One region of the Lentibacillus kimchii genome, then DNA from elsewhere that is predicted to be linked to it. Evidence: riboswitches for the same ligand, from Rfam matches in the RefSeq annotation. Region 1 holds a riboswitch; the other holds the start of a gene.
The links. A riboswitch is a leader RNA that binds a small molecule or an ion and turns the genes downstream of it on or off. The one in region 1 is predicted to bind thiamine pyrophosphate.
Positions count from the first base shown of each region.

Region 1 (5,141 bases):
TGTTTCAGCGTTTGGTAGCGGTAATCAAACACGTCATGCAGTTTCCTTCCGACATTAACCTGATGAACAGCTTGACCGATGACGCCCACGGGCATGGCATAGTTCACGATATCGATGATTTCAACCCCGCCTTCAATGGCTTTAAAGTGATGTTCGTGATGCCAGAAGCGGTAAGGACCGAAGCGCTGTTCATCCACAAAATAGACCTGATCCTGGACCTGCGTGATTTCCGTGACCCAGGTTAACCTGATACCTAAAAGTGGCCGCAAATGATAGGTGGTAATCATACCTGGATAGATGTTTCCTTTCGGCTGGCTCGTCACTGTAAATTGCATCCATGACGGCGTTATATCAGGTAATTTGCCAGGATCTGAAAAGAGTGTCCAAGCTTCTTCCAGAGAAATGGGGAGCTGCTGCTGACGGCGCATTTGATAAATTTTCATTTAAATAACTCCTTTTGAAATGTGAGTAATAACGACTGAATCAGGGGTGATAGCGATGAAGCTCGATCAAATTGACGATAAAAAATTGGTTTTGAAAGCTGCCCAGTCGGTCTGGGCTGCGAATAAGTATTTTGTGTTAGCGTGTGATCAGACGGCTTACCGCGACGTGAGACAATTATTGCGCCCGGACACCCAACGCTTGAATGAAGCCTATACGCTGCTGCAACGGATTGATGCGACGTATCAGTCTACAGCGAGTGAGGCATTGCCTGAACTAGCCAACGCGCTCTATCATGCGGCTGGCTATTTTAAACAGCTGCTGTCCAATGAGCGACGCCAGGCTATTAATGCCTTGATCCGGGATCAGCCTGCTGCAGCATTAGCGGAATTGGAGCGGGAAACGACTAATTACCACGTTGACTACTTATTGTCCTCGCGTCTGTGGCCGAGCCAGCGGGAAAAGCCGTTTAACCATGTGCCTGTGCGTTTAACGTACCAAGGACAGGTTTATGAAGCGTCTGAGCTGCTCTGGCAAGGCGATCACGTGATCAGGCGAACGTAATCTGATTTTCCATTATTTAATGGCTAACGTCAACTAAGTAAACTACATGTAATATCTGAGCTTACAATTTCTGTATAATCTTGGCTCATGATCACTTGAATTCACGCATAACAGTGATGACTTGAAATATATTAATTTAATAATTTACAACAAATTTACATGAATCAATTTCATAATTGCTCTTATTAAAAACGCAAAGACCTGCAGAATTTCTAATGTGTATTTTTTTAAAATTCCTCTAAGCAGCCTGCTGCTGCTTTAACGCGGCATCAATGCGGTCTGCGGCTAATTTCGATGCATTATACATCAACGTAACGATATCAAAATGGATCTGAGCGCGTTTCCCTGAACGATGGCGAACATTGTTGAGCTGAAAGAATTCCTTTAAATAGGCATTGACACGTTCAACGGCTGATCGGCGCTTGTAGATGGTGTTCCAAGCTTTAGAGCCCCGTGCCGGGGCTGTGTATCGCCTGAGGTCTTTAGTGATTTTCATCTTGAATACTTTCTGGCATATGTCTTCATGGGCTAAAGGGCAGTCTTTGCATTCCTTTGGGTTTGTGTACTTCAGGGTTTCATGTTTGGCATCGTAACTTTCATAACGGTACGAATGTTCACGGAAACATGTTGGGGCAAAATATTTATCAAACCCTATGGGTTCCGATTCATTGCGTTTATTATAGGCAATGATAGATTGCTGGCCCATTCGATAGACCTGCGTGTAAATCGGTTCAAAATCATAACCCGCATCCATCGTCTGATAACGCAAGTTTGAAAGAGGCAAGCGTTCATTCATCCCCTTCAATAAAGGAATTGCGGCTTTTCCATCATTTAGATTTCCTGATGAGAAAAGGGCCTGTAAAATGTATTGACTTGATGTGCCGACAGCCAGATGTCCTTTATAGCCAAACCAGAATGTATTTTTGCCTTCGCTGTTTTTCTTGATCCCCCATTGGGGATCCCGGGGAACACCGTCTCGAAGTTCTGTTAAAGATGCATCCAGTTGAGCTTCGATTTTCCTGTCATAAAGAGGCAGATTCGCTTCTTTCTCAGCTTGTTCCTGGAGCCATTGGTCACGCTCTTCCCTGGATTTACGGCCGCGTTTTTTCGGTTCCGGCTTTGCCTTTTCTTCTTTAGGCGGGGCCTGATCACGTGCTTCGAAATGAGTCGCATCGATGGCGACTGTATCATCAGCGATAAAGCCTTCGGCAATGGCTTGAAGAACAACTTTTTCCTGGGCCTTTTCCAATGCATCTGACTCGCTCAGCTTGGTTAAAAGGCGGGAATAGGAAGCTTCCGAAGGAATCTTGTCTGAAACCAGAAATCCACAATTCAATTTGAAGGCAATATCATCATCTAAGCGTTTTTTCAGGTCTTTTATGGTTGGGATGCGTTCAACATACCGAATGAAAACGGAAATAATCATCGCTGCAACATTCAGCTCTTCAGGCGCGCCCAAACGGGATTTTTTAGCCATGTCGTGATAAATGGCATCCAAATCAACGGCGGAAATGATCGCCTCATACTTTTGGGTAGGTTCCATGTCATAAAGTTCTTGGATGCTAAATAAGCTTGGTTGTCGTATAATAGTCATAGGAAGTATTCCTCCAATCTCTATGGATGTTTTAGTTCAACTACCATTATACAAGATTTGGGGAGGTACTTCCTTTTTTACGTTTTTAAGTCCTTGCGCCGCAAGGGCTATGAATTATGAAATTCGCTCATATCTAAATTTTTATGGTAGTCTAATAATAAATCAAAATATCTTAATAATCCCACTAGGGGAGCTTTTTAAAAAGCTGAGATCAGAGTACTGACTCTGAGACCCTTTGAACTTGAGACGGTTAACGCCGGCGTAGGGAAGTGGCAAGGTGAACATTGCAAGTCTCTTAATGATTTGCGATATAAACGAAACCACTTTCCATGCTGGGAAGTGGTTTTTTGCGTTCGGCTGGTGTGTGAGAGGGGGCATTTATGTCAGAGCTTCATGTTATTTCCACAGGCAAACAATCACTAGAAGAATTGACGTCGATTATCAGGGACATTCACACCTATATTGACTGGCTTCATTTACGCGAAAAAACATGGACATCTGAACAGTTGAAGCAGGCGATTGATGACCTTGCTGAAGCCGGTATTCCGCGCAGCAAAGTGATCGTTAATACAGATGCAGACACTGCTTACGAGAAAATGACAGGGGGTGTGCAGCTGACTTACGAGAGTATGGACGCTGCCAATGCCCGACATCTTAATATACATTGGCGTATCGGGTGTTCCGTTCATTCGGTTCAGGAAGCTGTGAAAGCCGAGGCTAACGGTGCTGATTATGTACTGTATGGTCATGTTTTTGCGAGCGGGTCAAAACCGGGTATGGAACCACGAGGACTTGAAAATCTGCGGCATGCAGTCCGGAGCGCGTCAGTTCCAGTTATAGCAATTGGCGGGATAGCACCGGAAAATGTACACGATGTTCTTGACACGGGTGCTTCGGGCGTTGCTGTTCTGTCCGGTATTTTGCTGGCGGATAATCCCGTCGATGCTGTCCAGCGCTATAAAAAGGCTTTAACAGCTGGCTGATACCCTTAAGCTTGCTTAATCATTTAAAGGGGGGTGATAACATGCAGCTTAATATTAATGGCAACATGACTGATATGCCTGAGACAGTGAAGACAGTCTCGGATGTGAAACAGTATTTTCATATTAGCAGTACCGTCGTTATTGTGGAGTACAATGGTGATATTTTGAATAAGGATAGGCATGAAAAGCAAGAAGTTCGCAGTGGTGACAAAATTGAACTGGTCCAATTTGTAGGAGGTGGCTAAATGTTAACGATAGGTAATAAAACATTTAATTCCCGGTTATTTCTCGGGACGGGTAAATATCCCGACTTTGACACACAAAAACAGGCTGTTGATGTATCAGAAGCGGATATCCTGACTTTTTCGGTCAGGCGGATGAATATATTCGAACCGTCACAGCCGAATTTTCTGGAGAAACTAGATGTAGAGAAGTATAGCTTGCTGCCCAATACAGCAGGTGCTAAGACGGCTGAAGAAGCCGTCCGCACGGCTAAACTGGCTAACGCCTCAGGGTTGTGTGACATGATTAAAGTGGAAGTAATCGGTGATGACAAGACATTGCTCCCTGATCCGACGGAAACGTTAAAGGCAACAGAGGAACTGGTTCAAGAAGGCTACACGGTCCTGCCGTACACGTCTGACGATGTTGTGCTGGCACAGCGGCTTGAAGAAATAGGAGCTCATGCTGTTATGCCTGGTGCTTCGCCGATTGGATCCGGGCAAGGGATTCTGAATGAACTTAATCTGAGTTTGATAACGGAACTTTTAACGGTGCCGGTCATTGTAGATGCGGGAATCGGTTCTCCTAAAGATGTCGTCACAGCGATGGAACTTGGGGCAGATGGCGTTCTGTTAAATTCTGCTGTAGCGAAAGCGTCAAAACCCGTGAAAATGGCTGAGGCGATGAAACTTGCTGTCCAAGCAGGCCAATTGGGCTATGAAGCTGGACGCATCCCGAAAAAACGCTACGCTGCTGCCAGCAGTCCGGCAGAGGGGATGAGTGTCTGATGAATGAACGTTATTCTCGGCAGATTCTATTTCGGGGAATTGGCGAAGATGGCCAGCAAATGCTGCAGAATAAACACGTTCTTGTGATAGGCGCCGGCGCACTCGGAACGGGCAATTCGGAAATATTAGTCCGTTCCGGCGTTGGCAAGATTACCATTGTGGACCGTGATTATGTTGAATGGAGCAATCTGCAGCGCCAGCAGCTGTACACGGAACAGGATGCCGAACAGCAGATGCCTAAAGCCATTTCAGCTCAGAGACGGTTGCAGGCGATTAATCGTGACGTAACGATCGAAGCGCATATCGCGGATGTAACGCCGACTGAGATGGAGCAATTCGCACCAGATACTGACCTGATTATGGATGCAACAGATAATTTTGAAATCCGCATGATTATCAATGATGCTGCGCAGAAATATAGCGTTCCCTGGATTTATGGATCCATTGTAGCCAGTTACGGGATTAGTTATACCATTCTGCCGCAGAGCTCGCCTTGTTTAAATTGCTTGCTGCAGGGCATGCCAGTAGGCGGATTGACTTGTGACACAG
Region 1 is NZ_AP043934.1:490,189-495,329, forward strand. Features, by position in the region: gene ACZ444_RS02980 (SRPBCC family protein) at 1-443, opposite strand, end outside; gene ACZ444_RS02985 (DUF1722 domain-containing protein) at 499-1,005, shown strand; gene ACZ444_RS02990 (IS1182 family transposase) at 1,244-2,599, opposite strand; TPP riboswitch at 2,776-2,884, shown strand; gene ACZ444_RS02995 (thiamine phosphate synthase) at 2,980-3,582, shown strand; gene thiS (sulfur carrier protein ThiS) at 3,624-3,827, shown strand; gene ACZ444_RS03005 (thiazole synthase) at 3,828-4,592, shown strand; gene ACZ444_RS03010 (MoeB/ThiF family adenylyltransferase) at 4,592-5,141, shown strand, end outside.

Region 2 (5,141 bases), 680 kb from region 1:
AAACAGTTGCTGTAGCGCCCAGTTCTGCTCCCATATTGGCAATGACATGGCGATCCATGGCTGATAAATGATCAAGTCCTGGTCCATAGTACTCAATAATTTTTCCGACGCCGCCTTTAACATCATGGCGTCTGAGCATTTCCAGGATCACATCTTTCGCACTTACCCAGTCAGGCAAGTCACCTGTGAGTTTAACGCCCATAACTTGAGGCATCGTGATATGGAATGGTTCACCTGCGATGGCCATGGCCACATCAATACCGCCTGCACCCATGGCAAGCATGCCCATTGAGCCGTTAGCACATGTGTGACTGTCCGAGCCGAGCAAAGTCTTGCCAGGTACGGCGAGACGCTGCATGTGAACAGGATGGCTAACCCCATTTCCGGGTCTTGAAAAGTGAAGACCAAAGCGCTGGGCAGAACTTTCTAAGAACAGATGGTCATCAGGGTTTTTATTATCTTCCTGGATTAGATTATGATCAACATACTGTGCTGAAGCTTCGGTTTTGGCATAGTCCAGGCCCATCGCTTCAAGTTCAAGCATGACCATGGTTCCTGTGGCGTCCTGGGTCAGTGTCTGATCGATTTGCAGACCAATTTCTGACCCGGCATTCATGTCGCCCGAAACGACGTGATCTTTGATCAGTTTTTGTGCAACATTCAAAGCCAATGTGGTTCCTCCTTTTAAATCATAACTGTACAATGTCATTCCTTGTAAATAAGCAATCAAACAGAAAAGCAATCTTAAGTACTTTCTATTTATTACTTTCTCCCATCGAGTATAGAATTGTTAGTTCTGAAGGTCAAACAATTGCAATCAAGCGTTATAAAACGATTTGTCTTTTGCAGCTCTGGTTAACATGCTATACTTATGTAAATAGGAGTGAAACGAGATGAAGGAATTAAGTATTATTCCATGTGGCCGGAAAAAGATTTGGGACAATCATCCGGAAATGGGGGCTGTGCCCGCAAAAAATGCTTATACCGGTACACTGCACAAACGCACGCGGCAATATGCAGAAATGTTTACTGATCAATGGGTGATTCTGTCAGCTAAACACGGGTTTTTATTTGCGGACGATATCGTTGATGGTCCGTATGATGTGACGTTTAACCAAAACAGTGATGAGATTGTCTCGTATGCGCAATTAATATGCCAGGCAGACGAAAAACAGCTGAAACAATTTGACAGGCTTGTGGTGCTGACAGGTCAAAAATACAAGCCTGTGATAAACGGAACATTTCCTGATGGTATGCCAAGGGTCTTTCCGCTCGCGAACTACGGCGGGATCGGCTATATTCTGCAGGCACTCAAACGGGCGGTGGAAGCACACACACCGGTTCATTAAATGACAGGAGCTGATGGTAATGACGCGAATAATATTTGTTTCACTGGTTGTAATTGTTTATTTAATTTATGCCGCATTTAAATATAAAGATACTTGGAAAAAACTTCGGTTGGGGCAATTGGCAGGGACGGTTCTGACATTCATTGTCATTATCAGCATTGCTGGTGTTACGCTGTTTTATGGCAGTCGCTATATAACAGCAGCTGTTTCCAGCAGCATAGGTGCCTTCATAATCCAATTTTTTGCTGTCATGATCATAATCGCAGCAGCGGGACTTATATTTATGGCTATAGTCAGTAAAATCACAAACGGTATTATACCCCTACAACGACAGCAGGGATATAGTCAGACGCCCCGCAGAGATACCAAGCACAAATCATAATAGAACCCCCCCGAATTCAGAACAGTCTTGTAATTAGTGTGGTGTATGATATAATATATTCAGCAAAAAAAGCATAGGTTAGAAGCCTTCAAGGGGAGCCTTTGGCTGAGAGTGAACGAGTTAGTTCTTACCCTTCGAACCTGTTAGTTAGTACTAGCGCAGGGATGGCGGCTTTTTTGATGGATCAGCAGCAATGTGAGCGGAGTTTTCCCATCAGAAAGCTTCCCCTTGGCATTGCTTTTTTTGTGTTTTTTAACATATTCAGGCGGCACAGGCTGCCGGCAAAAAGGGGAGGAGTTCGATGCGTTCAAACCGCACATTGTTTTTAATTGAGGTGGCTGTCTTTACAGCTCTGGCCTTGTTGCTGGATGTCATTCCGTTTCTATCATTTAAAATCTGGGCACAGGGCGGATCCATTTCATTGGCGATGATTCCTGTATTTATACTTGCATTTCGCTGGGGTCTTAAAGGCGGGCTCTTGTCAGGATTTTTGTGGGGGATTTTGCAGGTTGCGGCTGGGACTGGTTACGTCTTGACCCCGCTTCAGGGTTTCATTGACTATGCCCTTGCCTTTACGGTAATTGGATTTGCTGGAATCTTTGCCAAGCAGGTGCAAAAAGCTATTCAATCGGGGCAAACAACTGTTTATCTTACGTATATAACACTTGGGGTGATTTTGGGCAGTTCACTGCGGTTTTTGGCTCACTTTGCGGCTGGGGTTGCCTTCTTTAATTCAGCTGTGGAAGGTCAATCTGTCTGGGTCTATTCATTGCTCTATAATATATCGTATATCATTCCGTCATTGGTCATCAGTGCAGCAGTCGTTTTTCTTCTATTTCATAAACAGCCCAGAATGTTATTAAAAACAGCCTGATTTGGTTCAATGCCGCTCACATTATGTTACGGAACCGGAATTTAAAAAATAGTCCTTCTGCGACAGAGGGCTATTTTTATTTCGTTCATAACAACGATTCAGTGCATTTCCGCAGTTCGCGTTCAATTCAAAATGGATGTTTTCACCGCTTTCTTTCAACGTGCATAGGCTGGAGCACAGATAGAAAGGAAGTGTTTAAAGTGGAGATAACCCTGGCCCACTGGTTATATGCTCTGTTCACATTAGCGATCATTTTGACGATGATCTTTCGCCGCGGCGTTGTCCTGCCGTCGCTACTTGGAACGTTTGTGATTGCCTGGGTATATCAGGGCAGTCTGGTGGATGGTTTTACGGTCATTTTCAATGCTAATCTAGTGGCTGCGAAAGAGCTGTTTAATATATTTTTGATTATTACATTTATGATGGCTCTCCTGCATTCGTTGAGAGATTTAGGAGCTGACAGGCGAATGATTCAGCCCATCCAGAAATTTATGGTTAATGGGCATGTATCCTTTTTCCTGCTGGTGGGTGTTACTTATGTCATTTCCTTATTCTTTTGGCCAACACCTGCTGTACCGCTCATCTGTGCCTTGCTTGTTCCGGCCGCCATCCGCTCAGGTCTTCCGGCTATGACCTCAGCTGTTGCTGTTGCGCTGGCTGGCCAGGGTATGGCACTGTCTTCCGATTACATTGTTCAAGTGGCGCCTAATGTATCTGCAACAGCGGCCGGGATCGAAACATCGGTTGTCGCTGATAAGGCACTTGTTTTATCACTCATCGCCGGAGCGGTGGCCATTGGATTCGCGTACGTATTTTACAGAAAAACCATTCGATCAAAAGACAGCGATTTGAATGAGCTCGAAGGGGAGCAGATCCAAACAACTGGCGAGCCTCTTAATAAAACAGAATCGCGGCACGTCACCATGTGGAGTAAAATGTTTGCTGTTTTGGTTCCAATCGCTATGCTGGCGGTTGTGATTTACATGATGTTTTCGAAGCTTTCTTCCGGACGAATGTCTGGATTTGAAGGTGGCGATGGTGCGGCTTTTGTTGGTGGTGTGGCCGTCGTCCTGCTGTTACTGTCAACGATTGCATTTGGACGCCAAAAAGCCTTGGATACGATTGCGGACCATATTACAGAAGGCTTTGTTTTTGCATTTAAAGCAATGGGACCGGTCATTCCGATTGCTGGCTTCTTCTTCCTGGGCAGTTCCGATTTTTCCGGTGCTATACTCAGTATCGAGGAAGGGGCGCCAGGGTTCTTGTTTGATCTTGTTGAGGCTGCACAGCAGCATGTTCCGGATAATGCCTTGCTGGGTGCCGTCAGTATATTGGTTATAGGTATTATTACCGGACTTGATGGCTCAGGATTTTCCGGTTTGCCGCTGACAGGGGCACTGGCAGCTTCCTTGGAAACGTCGTCGATTGATTCTGGAACACTCGCTGCGATCGGTCAAATGGGTTCGATTTGGACCGGTGGCGGAACAATCGTTGCGTGGTCGTCCTTGATTGCGATTGCTGGTTTTTGCGGTGTATCGGTTATGGACCTGGTTCGAAAAAACTTTCTTCCGGTTTTGCTTGGCTTAATTACAGCTGCTCTAGCAGCCTTAGTGATTTTCTGATTATGAGCGAAAAAATGGGTGTTCATAAGACTGAAGTCGATGCGGCTGGTGGGACCCCTCGTGCGCTGGTGGGTCTCACCTATGTTTCGTCTTTAGTTTTTCCCTTTGCTTATGTTCGCTTTGTACCATTATTAGTGAGATTGCTTTTTAAGCTAAAAGATGTCTGATGTTGGGATCCTTATTTCAGTTATTGTTTAAGAAGTTGTATTATTCTGACTTATAGTACATAGATTCTGATAAGTCTTTTTATAATGGTCATGACAAGGAGGGCTATCAGATGAATGGGATTATTGTAGCGGTTATTGGGCTGGCTGTGTTTGCACTGGGTTATCGCTATTATTCTAAATTTATTTCTGAAAGAATTTTCCGTCTGGATCCAGACTATGTGACGCCAGCGCATAGGTATCGGGATGATGTCGATTTTGTACCGACCAGCAAATTTGTTTTATGGGGGCACCACTTCACATCCGTGGCAGGCGCCGCGCCGATAATGGGGCCGGCTATAGCTGTCTATTGGGGGTGGCTTCCTGCTCTTTTATGGGTGATTTTGGGCACAATATTTGCTGCTGGGGTTCATGATTTTGGAACACTGGCGCTGTCAGTCCGGAATAAAGGCCAGTCAATTGGTTCACTGGCTAACAAACTGATAGGTCAGCGTTCTAAGATACTCTTTCTATTTATCATTTTAATTCTCGTTTTAATGGTTAATGCTGTCTTTTCCTGGGTGATTGCCAATTTATTTATTTCCTTCCCAACGAGTGTCCTGCCAGTATTTATTCAAATACCGCTGGCAATATGGATTGGTTACGCTGTTTATAAACGCAAGGCCAGGATGCTTGTACCGTCCTTATTAGCTCTAGGGGCTATGTATCTGACAGCAATCATGGCCAGCCGAGTTGACTTTTTGCAGATTG
Region 2 is NZ_AP043934.1:1,174,271-1,179,411, forward strand. Features, by position in the region: gene ACZ444_RS06355 (aconitate hydratase) at 1-670, opposite strand, end outside; gene ACZ444_RS06360 (DUF6884 domain-containing protein) at 894-1,349, shown strand; gene ACZ444_RS06365 (hypothetical protein) at 1,369-1,731, shown strand; TPP riboswitch at 1,813-1,913, shown strand; gene thiT (energy-coupled thiamine transporter ThiT) at 2,033-2,605, shown strand; gene ACZ444_RS06375 (hypothetical protein) at 2,806-4,227, shown strand; gene ACZ444_RS06380 (hypothetical protein) at 4,230-4,394, shown strand; gene ACZ444_RS06385 (carbon starvation CstA family protein) at 4,505-5,141, shown strand, end outside.
Region 2: linked by a shared signal. The riboswitch ahead of thiT (energy-coupled thiamine transporter ThiT) and the one ahead of ACZ444_RS02995 (thiamine phosphate synthase) in region 1 are both predicted to bind thiamine pyrophosphate.